One region of the Archangium sp. Cb G35 genome, then DNA from elsewhere that is predicted to be linked to it. Evidence: riboswitches for the same ligand, from Rfam matches in the RefSeq annotation. Region 1 holds a riboswitch; the other holds the start of a gene.
The links. A riboswitch is a leader RNA that binds a small molecule or an ion and turns the genes downstream of it on or off. The one in region 1 is predicted to bind cobalamin.
Positions count from the first base shown of each region.

Region 2: linked by a shared signal. The riboswitch ahead of BO221_RS18315 (ribonucleoside-diphosphate reductase subunit alpha) and the one ahead of BO221_RS36370 (hypothetical protein) in region 1 are both predicted to bind cobalamin.

Region 1 covers NZ_MPOI01000013.1:378,167-389,076, forward strand. The annotation lists gene BO221_RS36320 (iron ABC transporter permease) at 1-448, shown strand, start outside; gene BO221_RS36325 (hypothetical protein) at 493-678, shown strand; tRNA gene BO221_RS36330 (tRNA-Glu) at 775-847, shown strand; tRNA gene BO221_RS36335 (tRNA-Gly) at 947-1,018, shown strand; tRNA gene BO221_RS36340 (tRNA-Leu) at 1,042-1,116, shown strand; tRNA gene BO221_RS36345 (tRNA-Leu) at 1,143-1,217, shown strand; gene BO221_RS36350 (hypothetical protein) at 1,219-3,579, opposite strand; gene BO221_RS55080 (hypothetical protein) at 3,703-3,852, shown strand; tRNA gene BO221_RS36355 (tRNA-Glu) at 3,952-4,023, shown strand; tRNA gene BO221_RS36360 (tRNA-Gly) at 4,067-4,138, shown strand; tRNA gene BO221_RS36365 (tRNA-Leu) at 4,167-4,241, shown strand; cobalamin riboswitch at 4,274-4,495, shown strand; gene BO221_RS36370 (hypothetical protein) at 4,636-5,913, shown strand; gene BO221_RS36375 (cell surface protein) at 5,925-6,605, shown strand; gene BO221_RS36380 (ubiquinol-cytochrome c reductase iron-sulfur subunit) at 6,638-7,111, shown strand; gene BO221_RS36385 (adenylate/guanylate cyclase domain-containing protein) at 7,211-8,899, shown strand; gene BO221_RS36390 (protein kinase) at 9,097-10,910, shown strand, end outside.
Region 2 covers NZ_MPOI01000005.1:503,738-514,647, reverse strand. The annotation lists gene BO221_RS18355 (glycoside hydrolase family 2 TIM barrel-domain containing protein) at 1-418, shown strand, start outside; gene BO221_RS18350 (hypothetical protein) at 429-983, shown strand; gene BO221_RS18345 (putative glycoside hydrolase) at 980-1,642, shown strand; gene BO221_RS18340 (cytochrome P450) at 1,664-2,908, opposite strand; gene BO221_RS18335 (hypothetical protein) at 3,205-3,897, opposite strand; gene recA (recombinase RecA) at 4,047-5,138, opposite strand; gene BO221_RS57355 (hypothetical protein) at 5,248-6,006, opposite strand; gene BO221_RS18320 (serine/threonine-protein kinase) at 6,195-7,160, shown strand; cobalamin riboswitch at 7,244-7,449, shown strand; gene BO221_RS18315 (ribonucleoside-diphosphate reductase subunit alpha) at 7,675-10,107, shown strand; gene BO221_RS18310 (ribonucleotide-diphosphate reductase subunit beta) at 10,233-10,910, shown strand, end outside.

The DNA of each region.
Region 1 (10,910 bases):
GGAGGAGCCCGGGACGCTCGTGCTGTCCGCGCTCCTCCAGGCCGTGGCCATCGGGGTGATGATCGCGCTCTCGGGACGGCTCAACCTGCTGACCCTGGGGGACGAGGACGCGGCCTCGCTCGGAGTGCCCGTGGTCCGGACCCGGCGGTGGTTGCTCCTCGCGGCGAGCGCAAGCGTGGCGGGGGTCGTGACGCTCTCGGGGCTCGTCGGCTTCGTGGGGCTGCTCGTGCCCCACCTGCTCCGGCTCACCCTCGGGCCCGACCAGCGTCTGCTCGTGCCGCTCTCGGCACTCGGGGGCGCGGCGTTTCTCACGCTCGCGGACCTGCTGGCGCGGCTGCTCTACCCCGTGTTCAACCAGTCCATTCCCGTGGGCGCTGTCACGGCGCTGCTCGGCGGACCGCTTTTCCTGGCGCTCCTGTACCGCAGCGGGCGGCTCACGGCGGGCTGAGGGGCTGGCGAGGCGAGTGCGCGAACGTTGTCAGGAACGAATTCATGCCGCGTCTTTTCTCGATGAAAGGAGCGGTGACCATGACGACGGTGACGAAGAATAGCCCGATGAACCTCAAGCACCTCAACGACACTGACGCTGGCATCGACGCGCTGACGCGTCCCGGTCTGGATGCCGCTCTGGACCTCTCTGGCCTCGAGCTGGAGGGTGGTCTACCGCCCGGACTCTGAAGCTTCCGCGACCTCGTCCCAGACGAGGCGAGGGACTCAGAGGCCGGGCTCCCAGAAAGGGACCCGGCCTCTTGTCGTTCCGGGTCCTGCTCTCCTGCCCCGTTCGTCTACTGGCTCAGGATACCGCGTTCTCACCGCGGAGAGACGGGTTCGACTCCCGTACGGGGTACACGCAGCAGCACAAGCTCTTGGATGCGATTGGATCGCAGCACGGCCGTCTACCGTGTGAACAGGGTTCGATTCCCTGCAGGAGCGCTCCACGAAACATGCGGCCGTGGCCGAGAGGTGAGGCCCCTGAGCGCCACTCAGGAGAACGCGGGTTCGAATCCCGCCGACCGCTCTTCGCAGTCCCAGCAGTCCCATGCCGGAGTAGCCCAACCTGGTAGAGGCGCCAGATCGAGAGTCTGGAGGTTGCGGGTTCGACTCCCGCTTCCGGCACACGCAGTCCAGCAGTGGAAGCACATGCCGCGGTAGCCCAACCTGGTAGAGGCGCTGTGTTCAGAACGCAGAGGTTGCGGGTTCGACTCCCGCCCGCGGTACTCAGAGGTTCATGCCGATGTTTCCCAGCGAGATGCTGGGTCCGAAGATGAGGGCCCATCGGCCCACTTCCCTTCCGATGGAGCCGTCCGGGAGCTTGATGAAGTAGGCCTCGCGGAACTCGTAGGCTCCCCAGGCGTGGATGCTCAAGGCGGCCTGCCCACCCGTGGAGCCTCCTCCCAGCGGGACGCGGATACCCAATCCCGCGACGGCGGCCAGCGTGGGGGGATAGTCGTTCAGCAGTCCTCCCGTCTGCACGAGCCCCACGCCCATCAGCCCCAACTCCAGTCCGAGCAGTCCCTCCTTGCCATGCTCGTCCAACAACGTGAGCCGGGACAGCAGGCCGAAGTTCAGCGTGAGCTGCCCCGTCGGCTGATTCAGCCGGTAGAGGCCGCTGGGGATGGTGGCGGTGGCGTACAGGCGCAGCCGCGAGCCCTCGACGGTCGCCGACCACTGCACCGAGGGCATGCTGGCCCGTGACGAGGGCGCCGCCAGCAGGTAGCGCGACTCGTCCACGATGTGGCTGACGCGTACGACGATGCGGTCGAACTGCTCGAGCACGTTCTTGAGCCAGAACGTCCGGGGCTCGCCGCCTGGCTGGAGCACCATGCGCTCGTTCACCCGCGCGGCCTCTCGCGCCGAGCCGCTGGCGGAAGTGACCTCCACCTCGAGGATGATCTCCTGCAAGCCATCCTCGGGCTTCAGCCGCTCCCGGTGGATGATGATGCGGCAACTGTCACGCGCGTCGAAGGGGATGCGCGTCGGCTTGCCAGGATGGATGCGCTGGGGATTCCCGTCCTTGTCGGCACACAGGAACTCGATGAGTGGCTCCTCGGACTCGGCCGACGCGCTGAGCTGCGCGGGCACCGAGGCTTCCCGCAGCGCCCGTTGGGTCCGCTCGTACACGACGGCGAGGTCCACCGAGCGCAAGGCCTGCGGCAACCCCTCGACGCGGTAGCCGAAGCGCAGCGGGACGAAGCCGCTGTTGTTCTCATCCCCTCGCACCCGGAAGCGCCCCTGGTCGTTCCGCACCGAGTAGGCCCCCTCGACGGACAGCGGCACGAGCCTCGCGCGCTCACCCGGAGACGCCACCGAGAGGTCCGCCTCCCGGTTGGTGGGAATGAAGTCGATCTTGCCGAAACCGGGAAGCTGAAGACTCGCGCGAGGGTAGGGCGCCGTGACGGTGTCCGCCGCGGTGGTGGCGATCACGGTCGGGTCCACCTCGGAGCGGGTGGCCGTGAGGGTCAACCGGTCCGCGCCCAGGCGCCCCACCCGCAGCAACACGAAGGTCGCCTCTTCCTCCCGGACCACCTGGGTCACCCCGGCGGGCTCGCCGTTGGCGCGCCAGTGGAAGGTCCGCGCCTCGGACGCGCAGCGCGGGTCCACCCGCACCACCACCCGCATGTCCTCCGCGCTTCTCAGCGGCGGTCCCGACACGAGCTCCACCGGGCAGTGCAGGAGTTGCAGCACCGTGGAGGCGCTGCTGTCGAGTGCCTCGCCCCGCGCGACGAACACCCGGGGCACCAGGCGTACCCGGAGGCCCAGACTCGTGACGAGGCCCGGCACGGCGCGCACGGAGACGCCGCCCTCGTTCAGCTCGCAGCGGGCGGGGCCACAGTCGACGGACGAGATGGCCTCGGGGTGTGGCAGCGCCAGACGGCCTTCTCCCGTGGAGAGATCCAGGGCGGGCACTCCCGGCAGGACCGAGGACAGGATGACGCGGCTCGGGCGCAATTGCAGCTCCGAGGATTCGAGCCGCCGGCCCGAGGCATTGAACGTGAGGACGCCTTCACCGAAGCGCGCCCCCGCCGGCAGCAGGAAGAGTGGCACGTCCGCCGGCACACCGCGGCGCACCGGCAACACGCAGGGTTGCGGAGTCTCCGAGGGCCCGGTGTTGAGGCAGGTCTCGTGTTCCATTCGCGCGTCGCGAGTGGGGCCCGGCCAGAACACCTGCGCTCCCGCCAGCCCTCGCCCGCGCAGCTCGAGCCGCCCCTCGTCCGCGGCCAGCAGTACGCTCGCCGGCTCGACTTCCGGGAAGGCCCCTGTCGCCACGAGCGTGAGCGTCTCCTGGGTGCCCGAGCAGCCGCTCGCGGCGGGCGCCACCTGGAGCGTCACCGGTTGGCCCACGCGTTCACTGCCTGCCCGGGGTGGGCGGACGGAGCGTGAATCCTCGCCCACCGTCCAGCCCTCCGACGCCGGGCCGCAGACGACCCGGTTGGGAAGGAGCAGGGAGTGGCCCCCGATGGGCGCCTGCACGACGGTGGCCTGCGCCCACGCCGTGCCGTCGAGGATCGACCACGCGACGAGCAGGGCAACCCACCCTGGAGAAGCAAGAACGGCGAAGTGCTGCGAACGCTGCGTCAAGAGAGCTCCCTGCTCGCGAGCGGTAGTGGGGGCAGGCCGTTTTGTCAATCGCTCCAGGCGCGAGCGGGCGTTGTCAGGAATGGATTCGTGCAGCGTCTTTTCTAGGTGAAAGGAGCGGTGACCATGACGACGGTGACGAAGAACAGCCCGATGAACCTCAAGCACCTCAACGACACTGACGCTGGCATCGACGCGCTGACGCGTCCCGGTCTGGATACCGCTCTGGACCTCTCCGGCCTGGAGCTGGAGGGTGGTCTACCGCCCGGACTCTGAAGCTTCCGCGACCTCGTCCCACCAGACGAGGCGTGGGACTCAGAGGCCGGGCTCCCAGAAAGGGACCCGGCCTCTTGTCGTTCCGGGTCCTGCTCTCCTGCCCCGTTCGTCTATCGGCGAGGACACCGCGCTCTCAATGCGGAAAGACGGGTTCGACTCCCGTACGGGGTACACGCAGCAGCACACGCTCTTGGATGCGATTGGAGCGCAACATGCGGCCGTGGCCGAGAGGTGAGGCCCCTGAGCGCCACTCAGGAGAACGCGGGTTCGACTCCCGCCGACCGCTCTTCGCAGTCCCAGCAGTGGAAGCACATGCCGCGGTAGCCCAACCTGGTAGAGGTGCTGCGCTCAGAACGCAGAGGTTGCGGGTTCGAATCCCGCCCGCGGTACTCGCAGTTGACAAGAGATGCCCCGCCGCCATATCCCGCCCACCGTCTTCGGTTCCTCCACCTGCCGGTGGGGACTCGAGGGAACCCGGTGTGAGTCCGGGACTGCCCCGCAGCGGTGAACGGGAACGAAAACCGTCAGGATGCACTGGTCCTCTCCCGAGGCCTGGGAAGCGACGGCCAGTAGACAAGGTGGCTTCCTCGCGAGGCCTCGCTGCCCGTGAGTCCGAAAACCTGCCGAGGACCCGTGCCGGTGGCACGGACAACACCGAGGCCTCCGAGGGGAGGCAGCGGGTGCGCCGCCGTGTGCGTCCTCTGTCAGGCCGTGTCCGGTTCGCATCCCGCTCCCACTCCTCTCGAAGGCATTCCGCCCGAGGGGGCGAGGAGCAGGACGCGAATGAAGATGGGAACGATGGGTTCGGGCCGGTTCGGCCGCTTCGTGGTGGTGCTGGGCACCCTGTCGCTGGGGCTGCTGGTCACGGGCTGCGAAGAGGAGTGCGTCGACCAGACCGACTGCGCGAACAAGCAGGGCGCTCCCGCAGAGGGCAAGCGCTACGAGTGCGTGGACAACCGCTGTGTGCAGCGGGACATCTCCGACGCGGGCACTGATGCCGGCACTGACGCGGGAACGGATGCGGGCACCGATGCGGGGACGGACGCAGGTACCGATGCGGGCACGTGCGCGGACCTGGTGCATGACGCGAAGCTCGGCACGCTGCAGCTCCAGGCGGGCTTCGCCATCGCCGAGTCCGTGACGCTCCCCGATGGTATCGGCGCGGTGACCGCCGTGAAGAATGGCAGCGACTTCAAGCTGTACGGCTTCAATGGCGCCGACGACAGCCTCTACGCGCTTGGCACCTGGCCGGCCATCGCTTCCAGCACCACGCCCCTCCAGGCCGTCATCCCCGAGACGGAGATGGGCGCGTTCCCGAGCGGCTATCTCACCAATGATGGCACCCGGCTGCTGACCGGCTACACCAAGGGCGAGGCCGGCTTCCCGGGCAAGGTCCTCGTCTACGACACGGTCACTCCGGCCGAGACCAGCTACGTCTCCGCCGCGGGCAACTTCTCCGCCGCCGCCGTTCCCGGTGCCTTCCTCATCAACGGCGTGGGCATCGAGGGCGTGGCCGGGAGTGACACCGCCATCTACGCGCTGCGGACGGACACCAAGCCCTTCCAGGGCTCGAAGCTGGCGACCTTCCCGGTCTCGGGTGCCTTCAGTGGTTACTCGGCCGTCACGAGCGACAACGTGGCCGTGCTCGGCTACGCGGCCTCCGATACCTCGACGTCTGATCCGTGGGACAGCATCAACTACCTGACCGCCGTGGCTCCCGCGGTGTACTCGCCTGCCATCTCGGGCGGGACGGCCTTCGCGCTCACCAACCCCAACGCGATCGAGATCTACGCGAAAAGCGATCTCCAGGGCGTCGCGGGGTTCGGCAAGGGTGTGGCTCTGCACCGTGGCACCTTCACCGCCACCCAGGAGGTCTCGCGCATCGAGCTGACGGTGGGCGGCATCACCCCCAGCACCGTGACCGCGGGTGACCTCACGCCCGTCCTCACCACCAGCAACACCTGCACCAACGTGGTGACGATGGCTCCCATGGGCGAGGATCTGCTCGTCGGCGTGAAGGACAAGAACGGCCGCCGGCTCGTCCGTCTGCAGCAGCGCTAAGGGCCATGAGGATGCACGGCACCCTGGCGCGCTGGCGCGCCTGTCTCTCCATGTGCCTGCTCGCCGCGGGCTGCGGGGGTCCCTCCGAGGAGGAGAAGGACCCCCCGGCCCCGGTGGTCTGCGCGAGTGAGAACAACCCGTTCGCCGACAAGGTGTTCTCCTTCTCACCCGGTGATTCCGCCGGCTTCGGCCAGGACGGCTACCCCACCATCGTGCTCGGACCGCCCCGTGGTGGCGGCTCCGGCATGGGCTCGCTGGACGTGCTCTCGCTCGGCGAGCGGGGGGAGATCGTCCTCGAGTTCACCGACATCGGCGTGGTGGACGGGCCCGGCGTGGACCTGCTCGTCTTCGAGAACGCCTTCAGCAACTACGCGGAGACGGCCTTCGTGGCGGTGAGCGAGGACGGCAAGACGTGGCGGGAGTTCCCCTGTGACCCCTCGGATGGGACCCAGGGCTACCCCGGCTGCGCGGGCGTGAAGCCCGTGTTCTCCACGCCGGACAACGGCATCAGCCCCACGGATCCGTCCGTGGCGGGAGGGGACGGCTTCGACCTGTCCACCCTCGGTGTGGCCCGGGCCCGCTTCATCCGCATCCGGGACAGTGGGCTGAATGGCTACGGCTTCACCTCCGGCGGGTTCGACCTGGACGCCGTCGCGGTGGTGAACGGCTCTCCCATCTGCGAGTGGAAGTGATGGACGCGCCCCCGCCTCCCGAGACCCCCGGAATGGACCGGCGAGCCGTGCTCGGCTCGCTGCTGCACGGCACCTGTGCCCTCGCCGCGCTCTGTTCCGGCTGTGGTCCCGAGTGGCGGGAGGCCACCGTCCTCCCGTTCTCCGACGCGGAGGCCTGCGGCGTCACCCCCGGCCGTCCCGAGGAGGGCTGGGTGGAGGTGAAGCTGACCGAGTACCCGGCGCTGAGGCGTCCGGGGGGCTCGGCGGTGGTGCGCGTCCCCGAGGCCCTGCTCGACGTGGTGGTCATCCACACCGCGTCGGGCTGCTTCTCCGCCGTCTGGCACATCTGCACGCACGGGGACTGCCACGTCACCCACGTCCCCGGGCAGGCCCTCCTGGAGTGCCCCTGCCACGGCTCGCGCTTCGGCGAGGATGGCCGGGTCCTGCTCGGTCCCGCCACCCGTCCGTTACAGAGCTTCCGGGTGGCGCGGGTGGATGACTCGGTGTGGATCCACCGGCCCCGCTGACGGCGTGGCTCCACCCACCCTGGGGCGGATTTGACTCCGGGTGTCAATCGCCGCCTCCAGGCGAATGGCGCGCCCGGGTCGTGTAATCTCCCCGCCGCGATGTGGCAGATCATCATCAACGGCCCGGGTTACTTCGACACTGCCTACGAGCTTCCCGAGGGCGTCACGCACCTCGGCCGCGCGGATGAGAACGACATCGTCCTCGGCGGGGATCTCGTGTCACGACGGCACGCCAGGCTCGTGGCCGAGGGCGACACCCTGCGCATCGAGGACCTCGGCAGCCGCAACGGCAGCCGCGTCAACGGCACGCCCCTGCAAGGCAGCATCGCCCTGCTCCCCGGCGACACCATCTCCCTGGGCGAGAACACCCTCTCGGTGCGCCAGCCCAACCAGGTGGAGAACGCCGCCACCGAGATGGTGGACCTGGGCGCCGGAGGCGTGCGCCGCTTCGGCCATGGCGATGACGTGGGGCCCTCCGTCATCTTCGCCAAGAACATCAAGAACGTGGACCTGTTGCGGGCGCTCGACAACTTCTCCAGCCCCTTCGACACTGCTCCCGCCACCGCCGCTCCCATCCTCCCGGCGGCGCCCACCGCCCCCCGGGGAGCCTACGAGACGCTCCTCCTCCTCTTCCACACCGCCGAGGCGCTCGCCACCTCCGCCACCCTGACGGCCTTCCTCGAGGCCACCATGGACCGGGTGCTCGAGCGCATCGACGCCACCACCGCCGTGGTGCTGCTGCGCCACCCCACCGGCGTCTTCGTGCCCGCCGCCGTGCGCCACCGCGGCAAGCTCGCCAAGGGCGAGGTGCCCGTCTCCGATGGCATCATCGAGCAGGCCCTCAGCGAGGGCCGCGCGCTCGTGGTGGGCGACGTGCGCGATGACCGCCGCTTCGCCAGCCGCGAGAGCGTCATCCTCTATGGTGTGGACCGGGTGCTCTGCATCCCCATCGGGCTCGAGCCTCCCTTCTCCGGCGTCCTCTACGTCAACACCTCCGCGGCGAACGACACCGAGCTGGAAATCATGCTCGACACCTGCACCGCCGTGGCGCACCTGGTGGCCACCGGCGTGCAGAAGTTCTCCGCCGCCTCGGGCAGTGGGGCCTCTCCGCTGCGTCACCACCTGGAGCGCTTCCTCGGGCCCGAGGTGGCCGAGCGGCGCACGCCCGAGGTCCAGCGCTCCGGTGGCAGGCTGCCCGCGCTGGCGGAATGCAACCTCACCATCGTCCACGCCGAGCTCGTCGGCTTCGGCGCGCTGGGCGCGAAACTCGGTGCCCTGCGCACCACCGAGTTGCTCAACGACTTCCACTCGCGCCTGGGTGGGCTCGTCTTCAGCTTCGAGGGTGTCCTGGAGACCTTCTTCGGTGAGTCGCTGCGCGCCCTCTTCGGCACTCCCGCCTCCAAGCCGGACGACGCCGTGCGCGCCGTACGGGCCGCGCTCGCCCTTCGCGAGGACTGGGAGCGCCACATGGCCCGCCGCCCCGCGGAGGAGCGCTGCGAGCTGCGCATCGGCATCAACACCGCCCGCGTCCTGGCGGGCTTCGTGGGCCCCGAGTCCCGCCCCTCCTTCTCCGCCGTGGGCGACGGGGTGAACGTGGCCTCGTGGCTGGCCTCCACCGCCTCGCCCGGCCAGGTGCTCATCACCGGCAAGACGCTCGCGGTGATCGGCGCCCGCTTCGACGTCGTCCCCCTCGGCGAGCGCCTCATCCGCTCCCCCCGCGACAAGGTCGCCGCCTTCGAGGTCGTGGACGAGGACATCCCCCAGCTCACCAATCCCGGTGTGGGCTGAGGTAGGGAAATGTAGTGGGGATGGTTCGGCGGAGACTCGCACTCGGACCCGGAACAATGCGAGCATGGGCGCCCCCCTTGCGAGCATAGCGCCCAGCGTCCGGCATGAACCCGTCGTCCTCGACCGCTCGACTGCGTCCGTTCCGGCCCGTGCCGTTCGGCCGCTACACGCTGCTGACCCAGCTGTCCACCGGCGGCATGGGAGAAATCTTCCTCGCACGGCTGGAGGGCGCCCAGGGCTTCGAGAAGCTGTGCGTCATCAAGAAGATACTGCCGCAGCTGGCGGAGGATCCGGAGTTCGTCGAGCGCTTCGTGGGCGAGGCGCGCACGCTGGTGAAGCTGTCACACGGCTCCATCGCGCAGGTGCTGGACATGGGGCTGCACGAGGGCGATGCGTACATGGCCCTCGAGTACGTGGACGGCAAGGATCTGCGCAAGGTGGCGGCGCGGGCGAGGGACAGGCAGAAGCCGCTGCCGCTCACCTTCGTGCTGTTCGTGATGGGCCGGGTGCTGGACGCGCTCGCCTACGCGCACCGCAAGAAGGGAGATGACGAGGGCGAGCTGAACCTCGTGCACCGGGACATCTCGCCGCAGAACATCCTCATCTCCTACGAGGGGGAGGTGAAGGTCATCGACTTCGGCCTGGCCAAGAGCCGGCTGAGCGCGGCGAAGACGAACCCGAGCATCATCCTCGGCAAGTTCCTCTACATGTCGCCGGAGCAGGCGCGGCACCAGCCGGTGGATCGCCGCAGCGATCTGTACGCGGTGGGCCTGTGTCTGTACGAGCTCATCGCGGGGAAGAACCCCTTCGACTTGCTGCCTCCGGGCGAGCTGATGTCCGCGGTGGCCCAGCCCGAGGTGCAGCCGCTGGGCGAGGTGGTGCCGTCCGCGCCGCCCGCGGTGACGCAGTTGGTGATGAAGGCGCTCGCGGTGGATCCGGCCCAGCGCTTCCAATCGGCGGAGGAGCTGCGCGGCAAGCTGAACGCGTGCCTGCTGGAGTTGGATCCCTCCTCGGGTCCGGAGAACGTCAGCCGGTACATGCACGAGCTGTTCGGCCCGGAGTACCAGGGCGAGCGGCGGCTGCTGGCGAGTCTCCGGGAAGCGGCGCGTCCGCTCGAGCCGGAGTCCGGAGGGGTGGGCGCGCCCGAGGGTGCCGCGCCGAGGCTCTCGGCCGAGCCGTCGTCGAAGTCGGGCCGGCCGGAGGGCTCCTTCGAGCCGCTCTCCTTCCGTCCCACGCCGCGCACGCGCGAGGGGGCTCCGGTGCGCGATGACGGCGAGACGCGCCCGGCCGTGCCCGCCTCGGCCATGGACGAGCCCACCCGGCCCGCCGTCGCCGTGGAGGCCATCGAGGAGTCGCGGAAGGATCGGCACTCGCCACCGGGAGGCTCGCCCACGGTGGACATCTCGGGGCTCACGGCGCCGGCCGTGCCCAGGAGTCCCGCGCCCGCTCCGCTTCCCGTCCGTGCTTCCGCCGCTCCTCCGGTGCTTTCCCAGGAGCCCGGCTCGGGTGCGGCCCGGGCCACGGGCCCGGCTCTCCGGCCTTCCGTTCAGATGGGAGCGGTGCCGTCCTCGCCACGTGTCCCGCTCACACCGGCCATCCCGGTCTCCGGGTCCATGGCCCCGACGCGCGAGCTGGTGGTGTCCTCCGCGCCGGGCGCACCGCATGCCGTGCCGATGCTGGAGCAGGCGCCTCCGGAGGACCTCGCGCCGGTGCCCATCGAGGATACGCCCATGTGGTCCGAGCCGCTCCGCTCGGATGAGGACCTGAGCGCCATCGAGGAGTCACAGGACTCCCGCCCGGCGCCTCCCTTGTCCTACGAGACGGGCGAGCAGGAGGAGGAGGGCGCCTCCGCCTCCGAGACCGGAGCTGCGCTCGGGGACGAGGTGGACGTGGGCCTGGCGGACACGAATCCGCGCATGCAGATGCCCTCGGGTCACGAGGACACCCAGCCGCGCGTGGTCCTGCAGGACGTGTATCGCCAGGACACCCAGCCGCGCGTGGTGCTCGATGA
Region 2 (10,910 bases), on a different contig from region 1:
GTGGGAGGCCACGCTGCGCATGGTGGGCAACCCCACCAAGCGCCTGAAGCTGTTTGGCACCGCCATGGTGGGCAGCCTCCAGTCCCCGGGCGAGGACGCACGGCAGATCTTCCGCTACGGCGTGGATGGCACCGTGCTGCTGGACACGCTGGCGCTCTCGGCGCAGCTGCGCCTGAACGACTGGGGTCCGTACGACTACCACCGCGTGTTCAACCTCACCTACCCGCTCCAGGCCACGGGAGACCTGTCGTATGGCCTCAAGCGGCCGGTGCTCGGCGCGGTGACCACCCGCTTCGGTGTTCGCGGAATCGTCCGCATGCTGGACCAATACTCGGAGGGCATGAGCGCGGCTGCCCTCTCCGAGGGGTTGATGGGCCGCGAATACGAGGTGGGCGCGTATGCAATCCTGTCGCTCTGAGGGAGGCCGTATGAAGACGTGGCTGGTGCTGGCCGCGGCCGTGGGCATCTCCGGATGCTACGAGCCCGCCAGCTTCGTGTATGGCGAGTCGCTGGAGGATCTCACGCTCCAGCTCCACAGCCCCAACGTGGGCATCTACCCGGACAGCTCCGTCCTGGAGGATCCGAACAACCCCTTCCGCCACACCACGCCGGGTGTGGAAACGAAGTGGGACATCCAGGCCAGCGGCGCACGCGTGGCCGCGTTCTACTCGTGGGCCACGCTGCTCGCGCGGGAGCCGGGAGGCGAGGCGCAGTTCTACGTGGGCACCACCCTGCTGGCCATCTACCAGAACGGCGAGGCGAGCCAGGAGGAGCTGCCCCTGGTGAAGGCCCAGGCCATCCGCGCCTACCAGTCCGTGCTCGACAACTTCCCCGACGCGGTCACCTACGACGCCACGGGAACGTACGCCTATGACCTGGTGACGCCCGCGTACAAGGGCATCACCGAGATGGGCGGCATGGTGCAGGGCGGCTGGACGCTGGTGAAGCTGTCGAACGGTCAGGACAGGGCGGTGAAGCCATGAAGAAGCTCGCTGGATACGCGGTGCTGGCCCTGCTGGCCGCGTGCAGGCCGGACCCGGGACTGTCGGACTACGAGAACCAGGGGCCGACCAACCCCGGCAATGGAGACCCGGACACGGACCCGGACGTGCTCCCGGGCCCGTTCCCCTACCAGACGGGGCAGCGCCGCCTGGGCGTGGGCTTCTACGAGGGGGGCCGCTCCGACGACATCGCCGTGGACAACACCACCACGCACGTCTACCTGTACGATGGCACCTCCACCCTGGAGCCCTCCTCCACCCGCGTGGAGGGCAAGTCGGCGGACCTCGTCGTCCACGCGGGCAAGGCGTGGCTGGGGCTCGGCGTGCACTGGGACTCGACGCGCAACCTGAGCGCGTGGAAGACGCTCCACGTGAGCCTGCGCTCGTCCGACCCCGGCTTCTCCGCGGTGAAGGTGGGGATGAACTACCTCGACGGGACCGACAAGAGCGTGCAGCTCGACGTGGAGAAGTACGGCTACAGGAATGACGGCGAGTGGCACCACCTGGCCATCCCGCTGGCGGATTTCACAGCGGGCGGCCTGAAGCTGAACGTCGTCAGCTCTCCGTTCGCGCTCTTCGCCGGCGGGGGCGCGCCGGCGGACAAGCTGCTGCTCGACAACCTGTACTTCACGGCCGAGTAGCACCGGGCTGGGAGCGGAGTCCTACCGGGCCTCCGCTCCCAGGACCACCGGCAGCGCCAGGAGCCCGCGGAAGCCCGCGTTGTCGATCCAATCCACCGTGGCCCCGGGCTCCAGCTTCAGGTGCGGGAAGCGGCGCAACAGCGCGGCGAAGGTCTCCTGCGCCTCCATGCGCCCCAGCGCCGCGCCCAGGCAGTAGTGAGGGCCCATGCCCAGCGTCATGTGGCGCAGCTCCTCGCGCCGCACGTCCAGCTTCTCCGGGTCCTTGAACTGCGCGGGATCCCGGTTCGCCGCCGCCATCATCAACATCACCCGATCCCCCTTCCGGATGGCCTGGCCTCCAATCTCCATGTCCACCTTGGCCTCCCGGTTCGTGAACTGCACCGGCGGGTCATAGCGGAGGAACTCCTCCACCGCGTTGGGCAGCAGCTCCGGAGAGGCGCGCAGCAGCTCCCACTGCTCCGGGTGGCGCAGCAACGCCAGCAAGCCGTTGCCAATCAGGTTGGTGGTCGTCTCATGGCCGCCGAAGAGCAGCATGGTGCAGGTGGACAGCAGCTCCTGCTCGCTCAGCAGGTTGCCCTGCTCCTCCGCGTGCACGAGCCCGCTCAGCAGATCAGTCCCCGGCTGGGTGCGCCGCTGGGCGATGAGCATCCGGAAGTAGGCTTCGAACTCGAGGATGGCGTTCAGGCCCGCCGTCACCTGCTCCTGCGTGGGACGGCCCGTGCCGATGAGGCCCGCCAGCTGATCCGACCACCGCTTGAGCCGGTGCCGATCCTCCCGGGGCAGCCCCAACATCTCGCCAATGACGATGACGGGCAGCGGGTTGGCCAGCTCGCTGATGACCTCCATCCGCTCCTTGCCCCGCGCCGCGTCCAGCAGCTCCTCCACGAGCGCGCGGATGCGCGGACGCAACGCCTCGACCATGCGTGGCGTGAAGGCCTTGTTGATGAGCCCGCGCAGGCGCGTGTGGCTGGGAGCATCGAGGAAGAGCGCCCAGGAGGACAGGTTGCGAGCCAGCGGCTCCATCATCTTGCGGACTTCCTCGGACATGCCCGCGGAGAACTGGCCCGTCCGGGCCGACAACAGGCGCATGTCGCGGAAGCCCGCGTTCACATCCGCGTACCGCGACACCAACCAGGCACCCCACGGCTCGAAGAAATGGACAGGTGCCTCCCGGAGCATCCGCGCGTAGCCGGAATAGGGATCCTTCCGCCGCTCGGGATGCATCAGTTCAAAGGGATCGGCAACTTCCATCGGAATGGCCGTCATGCACAGCTCCTCGTATGAGTGTTCGCCACGCCCTCGGGCGGAAACGATGGACCCGGGTGGGCTGGCCCGGAGCGTACGACCGACAGGGTGCAATTGGATAGACGGAGGAGGACTCACACCCGATGACACAATGAGACTCAATTATTCGAGTTGGAGGCGCCAGCCGGGCCACCGGAGGATGCAAGCGTTCATGAAGGCGTGACCTCGGCGAGCGCGCCTACCCAGGTAGCGGTCGGCTACTCGGGCGCCACCACGGTCACGGCTGCGCCTGGGCCCGAGCACGAAGCTGCGAGATGTCAGGGATTGCCCGTGGCGTAGGCGAACAACTCGATGGGGGTGGCGTAGTAGATCCACCCGAAGAAGCCACCCACGGCCGAGTGGGAGGGCGGCTCGAAGTACGCCTTGTTCCGCACGCCGATCAGCGCCAGGAGCCCGCCAAGGGTGAGGGTCCACACCACCTGGAGGGTGAAGGTGACGGCGTAGGAGGCAATCACCAGGGGGATGTAGCCGGGACCGAGCACCCGGGCCTGCAACAGGTGCATCCGCTCGTGCTGACCCGCGCCACCCAGGTTCACCGTCCCGATGGTCTGCAGAACACTGTGGCCAAAGCCACCCGAGCCCCGCGGCTGGAAGCTGATCCACGCCTGCCCCTCGGAATCCGTACGCGAGGGCGCTCCGAAGAAGATGTAGATGATGTTGCCGAGCACGAACCCGGCCATCGTGTTCGGCAGGCTCCACGTCAGGTCGATGAACAACTCGATCCACCCGGCGGCCGTCTCCAGGTCATAGATGCATAGGATGCCCGCCTCCAGCCCATAGAGCAGGCCAAAGCTGCCTCCGGCGATGAGCGCGACCTTGGGAAGTGCCGCCACGGTCTGCGGCGAAAAGACGCCCTGCCACACCGGCAGCACGCTGATGCTCAGCAATACCACCGTGGGCACGACGAGCGAGATGAGGAACGTGAGCAGGCCCTGCACGGTCTTGGACATGAAGCCCTCCTGTGGCTCCGTGGGAAGTTCCAGCGGGCGGAGGGTGACGAAGAACCGTTGTGACGGGCCGCGGGGGTACCAGAAAAGCAAGGGGCCGCCCCCCCTCTCGGGAAGACGGCCCCTGGTACTTCAGGCTGAGAAGGCCCGGACTACTTCGCGGCCTTCGCGCGCTGGCGCTTCTCGCTGTGGCCCTCGGCGGGAGTCTCCTCGGCGGGAGCCGGGACGGCGGCCAGGGCCGGCTTGCCGATGCCGTACTTCTCCATCACCTGCCGCTCCACCTCCACGCGCACCTCCGGGTGGTCGCGCAGGTAGTCCTTCGCGTTCTCACGGCCCTGGCCGATCCGCTCGCCCTTGAAGGAGAACCAGCTGCCGCTCTTCTCGATGATGCCGTCGTTGGACGCCAGATCGATGAGGTCTCCCTCCTTCGAGATACCCGTGCCGTACATGATGTCGAACTCGACCTCCTTGAACGGAGGCGCCACCTTGTTCTTCACCACCTTCACGCGGGTGCGGCTGCCCACCACGTTCTCGCCATTCTTGATGGCGCCCACGCGGCGGATGTCCAGACGCTGCGACGCGTAGAACTTCAGCGCGTTACCGCCCGTCGTCGTCTCGGGGTTGCCGAACATCACGCCAATCTTCATGCGGATCTGGTTGATGAAGATGACGCACGTCTGGCTCTTGCTGATGGTACCCGTCAGCTTGCGCAGCGCCTGGCTCATCAGACGGGCCTGCACACCCATGTGCGCATCACCCATCTCGCCCTCGAGCTCGGCCTTGGGAACCAGCGCCGCCACCGAGTCCACCACCAGCACGTCGATGGCGCCCGAGCGCACCAGCATCTCGGCGATTTCCAGCGCCTGCTCACCGGTGTCCGGCTGGCTCAGCAGCAGGTCATCGGTGCGCACGCCCAGCTTGCGCGCGTAGCCGATGTCCAGCGCGTGCTCGGCGTCGATGTAGCCGGCCACGCCGCCGCGCTTCTGCGCCTCGGCCACGATGTGAAGGCAGAGGGTCGTCTTACCGGAAGACTCCGGCCCGTAGATCTCGACGATGCGGCCCTTGGGCACACCGCCGACGCCCAGTGCGATGTCGAGCGAGACGCTTCCCGTCGAAATGGCCTGAACATCCCGGACCAGCGGCTCCTCGTTGCCGAGCCGCATGATCGACCCCTTACCGAACTGGCGCTCCACAGCGGACATCGCCAGTTCGATCGCCTTCTCCTTCTCTGGATTCACGGCCATTTCGTCTTGCTCCTTGCGTATGCGGCGAGCCACCCCGGCCCACCTGAACTCGCGTTTAGTATCGCGTAGGGATAACCCTAGTCCATCCCTCTGACATGACCCACGGCGTTCACCGCCGAGGCAGCATGAGGAGCAACCAGGCCAACAGTCCAGCTCCCCCGCTGAGGGCTCCGTAGTAACCCCCGAAGACGCCCAGGTATAGCTGAAGGAGTGACAGGACGAGCAGGCCCAGCAGGCCCGCCCGCTGTGACGCCGAGCGTTCAGGGCCCAACAACGCCGGCACCAGGGACAGCAGCGACAGTCCCCAGAGCAGGACGAGGGGCAGCCCCGGGCCGTCCAGCTCCAGGGACGGTGTATGGGTCAGCACCTGGGCGGCGATGCCCACCGCCATCAGCGCCCCGGCCGCCGTGGGCCTCCAGGGGGAGTCATTAGAGGCTCCATCCTGGCCACGCAGGAAGGCCAGATCCTCCGGGCGGACCTCCAGCGCGTAGGGGAAGCCGAGCCGAGTCAGTGCCTCGGTGGCCGCCGCCCGGCACGCGCGGCCTCCCGTGTCCTCCAGTCCCGCGAGCTGGCCGCTCTCCAGGAGCTGCTCGAGCAGATCCGCCACCTCCCGCGAGCCCCCTCCAGCCGCCAGCGCGTCCAGCAGCTGGTTCAGCACCCCGGCCACCTGGGCGCGATCCGCGTCGCTGGCCGCCATCCGCGCATCCTGGACGAGGGCGAGCACCTGCCCCAGGTCCTCCTCGGGCCCGGCGGGGCTGGCCGGCGCCTCCCAGGGGGCCAGGGAGGGCAGCTCCGCGCTCCCCTCTTCCCCCAATTCGCCCTGGCGGGAACCGGAGCCGGGCGGGCGTGTGTGGGTGCTGTCGGTCACGGCCAGGACTGTAACGACCGGGACCCACTACCTCCAAAGCATCCCGCCCCTCCCCTACCCCGGAGCTTCCGCCACCCGACGCCGGGACCTCCGGCCGCCACCCGGATGACAGCACCCCGCCCTCCGGGGAGGCATGTGGGCATTTCCCGTACCTGAATCAGGGTGGTGACAGAGTAGAATCGCTGACCGTGCAGCCCCCCGGACAGCCCAAGACCGTGGAAATCCCCTCGCGCCGCTTCGGGCGCTATGTGCTCCGCTCGCGCCTGGGCTCGGGGGGAATGGCGGAGGTCTTCCTCGCGGAGGCGAAGGACGAGAAGGGGGCCCCTTTCAAGGTGGCGCTGAAGCTGATGCGCAAGGACGTCACCGCCGAGTCCTTCGCCGACGAGGCGGACCTGATGGGCCTGCTGGAGCACCCCAACCTGGTGCACCGGCTGGAGATTGGAGAGGCCTTCGGGCGCTACTTCATCGCCATGGAGTTCCTGGTGGGTGGAGACCTGGACGGAATGCTCCGGGCGCACGAGCGGCAGGGGCAGCGCATCCCATTGGCCGCGGGCGTCCACGTGTGCATCGAGGTACTGCGGGCACTGGCCTACTTCCACCAGGCGCGCACGCGCACCGGCCGGCCGCTGGAGCTGGTCCACGGGGACGTGAATCCCGCCAACATCTTCTTCTCCGGGCAGTGCGAGGTGAAGCTCGGCGACTTCGGCGTGGCCAAGGCGCGCGGGTTGGACCTGGGCCCGGAGGAAGGCGTGACGGCGGGCAAGCTGCACTACCTGTCGCCGGAGCAGACGCGCGGGGACTCGGTGACGCTGGCCTCGGATCTCTTCTCCATGGGCATCGTCCTGCACGAGCTGGTGCTGGGCTTCCACCCCTTCGAGCGCGGCAGTGACGACCCCGACGTGGTGATGGCGGCCATCCGGTCGGCGAAGCTGAATCTGCCGGACACGTTGGACAAGCGGCTGGCGGCGGTGATGCGCAAGGCGCTGGCACCCGACGTGAACCAGCGCTACCGCACGGCGGGCGAGTTCGCGGGAGCGCTCCTGACGTGGGCCCTGGACACGGGCCAGCCCTTCAGCCCGCGCGAGATCCAGGCGGGGCTGCAACAGGCGCTCTCCCTGGCGCTCTGGGAACGCGAGAAGGGCCACCCAAGGTAGCCCAGAAGTACGATCGCTCGAAGCAGGACACAAGGCCCGGAACGTCGGCCACTGATCCTTTGACAGCATGGGGCACCCCCCTTACGTTGACGCGCGTCGCTGGTGCCCGGGTCTCGGCCCGGGCTTGAAAGGGAATCCGGTGTGAATCCGGAGCTGCCCCGCAGCGGTCAGCGAGAACGAACCCGTCCACGCACACTGGCCGAGAGGCTGGGAAGGGGACGGTTGTAGGCGTCGGCGATGAGCCGGGTGCTCGCGAGCCCGAAGACCTGCCAGCCACCTGCCCCTGGGGAGAAATCCGGGGGTGGATCGACCTGGACGCCTCGTGGGGAGGTGGAAGGTTCCGTGCGCCACGGGTTCCCCGTGCTCGTCCGGCCCGTCCGCTCTCCTCGTGGGGTGCTCCAGTCGCCCGAGGGGGCGAAGGTCGGCCTGGCGAGTCATCGCACGTCGCAATGCGCGACACGGGCAGACCTTTTTCTCCGCGGATCCACACGGTCGCGAACGGAGGAGGAGGAGCATGCTGAACGGAACCCACATCACGTCCACGACACCGCCGCCCACCACCATGAGGGTGCGCAAGCGCAACGGGGTGCTCGAGGGCGCGGACCTGAACAAGATCGTCCGGGCGATCGGCCGCTGTTGCGATGGGCTGCGTCAGGTGGATGCCATCCGCGTGGCGACGAAGACGATCGCCGGCCTCTATGACGGTGCCTCGACGCAGGAGTTGGATCAGCTCTCCATCCAGACCGCGGCCTCGCTGACGCTGGAGGAGCCCGAGTACGCGAAGCTCGCGGCGCGGCTGCTCGCCACGTACATCGACAAGGAGGTCTCCGGTCAGGAGATCCACTCCTTCTCGCAGTCGATCGCCGCCGCGCACCGGCTCGGCCTCGTGAACGAGCGCGTGGCCCGGCTCGTCTCGACGAACGCGCGCAAGCTGAACGACACGATCGACCCTTCGCGCAACCGGCTCTTCGAGTACTTCGGGCTGCGGACGGTCTACGACCGCTACCTGCTCAAGCACCCGACGACGCGCGAGGTGCTGGAGACGCCGCAGCACTTCTTCATGCGCATCGCGGTGGCGCTCGGGGAGACGGTGCCCGAGGCGCTGGAGCTCTACCGGCTCTTCTCGATGCTCGAGTACGTGCCGAGTTCCCCCACGCTCTTCAACTCGGGCACGTGCCACGAGCAGCTCTCGTCGTGCTTCCTGCTGGACTCGCCCGGGGACGAGCTGGAGAGCATCTACCAGCGGTACACGGACGTGGCGATGCTCTCGAAGTTCTCGGGAGGCATCGGGCTGGCGTACCACCGGGTGCGTTCGCGCGGCTCGCTGATCGGGAGCACGAACGGGCACAGCAACGGCATCGTCCCGTGGCTGAAGACGCTGGACGCGTCGGTGGCGGCGGTGAACCAGGGCGGGAAGCGCAAGGGCGCGGCCTGCGTGTACCTGGAGACGTGGCACGCGGACCTGGAGGAGTTCCTCGAGCTGCGTGACAACACGGGCGACGAGGCGCGGCGCACGCACAACCTGAACCTCGCCAACTGGATCCCCGACCTCTTCATGAAGCGCGTCGAGGCGGATGGGAAGTGGTCCCTCTTCGACCCGAAGGGGGTGCCGCACCTCACGGACCTGTACGGCGAGGAGTTCGATCGCGCCTACGAGGAAGCGGAGCGGCAGGGCCTCGCGGCGAAGACGCTGAAGGCGCGCGAGCTCTACGCACGAATGATGCGGACGCTGGCGCAGACCGGGAACGGCTGGATGACGTTCAAGGACAAGTCGAACCGGGCCTGCAACCAGACGGCGCTGCCGGGCCGGGTCGTCCACCTGTCGAATCTCTGCACGGAGATTCTCGAGGTGACGTCGCGGGACGAGACGGCCGTGTGCAACCTCGGCTCCATCAACCTCTCGCGGCACACGTCGGTGGACGAGAGCGGCCGGGTGTCCTTCGACTGGGAGAAGCTGGGGCGGACGGTGCGGACGGCGGTGCGGCAGTTGGATCGGGTGATCGACCTGAACTACTACCCCATCCCCTCGGCGAAGGGCTCGAACCTCCGCTGGCGCCCGGTGGGCCTGGGCGTCATGGGCCTGCAGGACGTGTTCTTCCAGATGCGCCTGCCCTTCGACAGCGCCGAGGCGCGGGCCGTGTCGCGGAAGATCTCCGAGGAGATCTACTTCCACGCGCTCTCCGCCTCGACGGACCTGGCGGCCGAGCACGGAGCCCACCCGGCCTTCTCCGAGACGCGGGCGGCGCGCGGCGAGCTCCAGTTCGACGCGTGGAACGTGGTCCCCGAGGACACGGCGCGCTGGGACGCGCTGCGTGCCCGCGTGAAGCAGGTGGGCCTGCGCAACTCGCTGCTGATCGCGATCGCCCCCACGGCGACCATCGCGTCCATCGCGGGCTGCTACGAGTGCATCGAGCCGCAGGTGTCCAACCTCTTCAAGCGCGAGACGCTCTCGGGAGACTTCCTCCAGGTCAACCGCTACCTCGTCGAGGAGCTGAAGACGCTCGGCATGTGGAACGAGGACATGCGGGCCCGCATCAAGCTGGCGGAGGGCTCCATCCAGTCGCTCGAGGAGATTCCGGCGAATGTGCGAGCCATCTACCGCACGGCGTGGGAACTGCCGATGCGCTCGCTCATCGACATGGCGGCGGACCGGGGTGCCTTCATCGACCAGAGCCAGTCGCTCAACCTGTTCATGGAGGCGCCGAACATCGGCCAGCTCAGCTCCATGTACATGTACGCGTGGAAGAAGGGGCTGAAGACGACCTACTACCTGCGCTCGCGGCCGGCCACGCGCATCGCGAAGGCCACCGTGGACGCGTCCCGGAACGGCTCGGACACGAAGCTGAACGGCACCGGCGAGATCGCGCGAGCGGAGCCGAAGCCCACCGATGAGCAGGCCGTGGCCTGCTCCCTCGAGAACCCCGAAGCCTGCGAGGCCTGCCAGTGAGCGCACCGACGAACGACACCTGGACTCCGATGAACCTCCCGCCCGTGCGAGACACTGCCCCCGTAGTGCCCAACAAGGTCTCACACGCGACGCCGAAGACGGGTGCGCGCCTGCTGGACCCGGGCATGAACCTCACGCTGCGCCCGATGCAGTATCCGGTCTTCTTCGAGATGTACCGCAACGCCATCAAGAACACCTGGACGGTGGAGGAGGTGGACTTCTCGACGGACGTGGGAGACCTGCGCTCGAAGATGACGGCGGCGGACCGTCACCTCATCCAGCGGCTGGTGGCCTTCTTCGCGACGGGCGACTCCATCGTGGCGAACAACCTCGTGCTGAACCTCTACAAGCACGTGAACGCCCCCGAGGCGCGCATGTACCTGTCGCGGCAGCTCTACGAGGAGGCGCTGCACGTGCAGTTCTACCTCACGCTGCTCGACACGTACGTGCCGGACCCGGCCGAGCGGGCCCGGGCCTTCGCGGCGATCGACACCATCCCGAGCATCCGCAAGAAGGCGGAGTTCTGCTTCAAGTGGATGGACTCCATTGGCGAGCTGGAGCGGCTGGAGACGCGGGAGCAGCGGAGGAAATTCCTCCTGAACCTCATCTGCTTCGCGGCCTGCATCGAGGGGCTCTTCTTCTTCGCGGCGTTCGCGTACGTGTACTTCCTGCGCTCGCGGGGGCTGCTGCACGGGCTGGCGGCGGGGACCAACTGGGTCTTCCGCGACGAGAGCGCGCACATGGCCTTCGCCTTCGAGGTGGTGAAGACGGTGCGCCGCGAGGAGCCCGGCCTCTTCGACGCG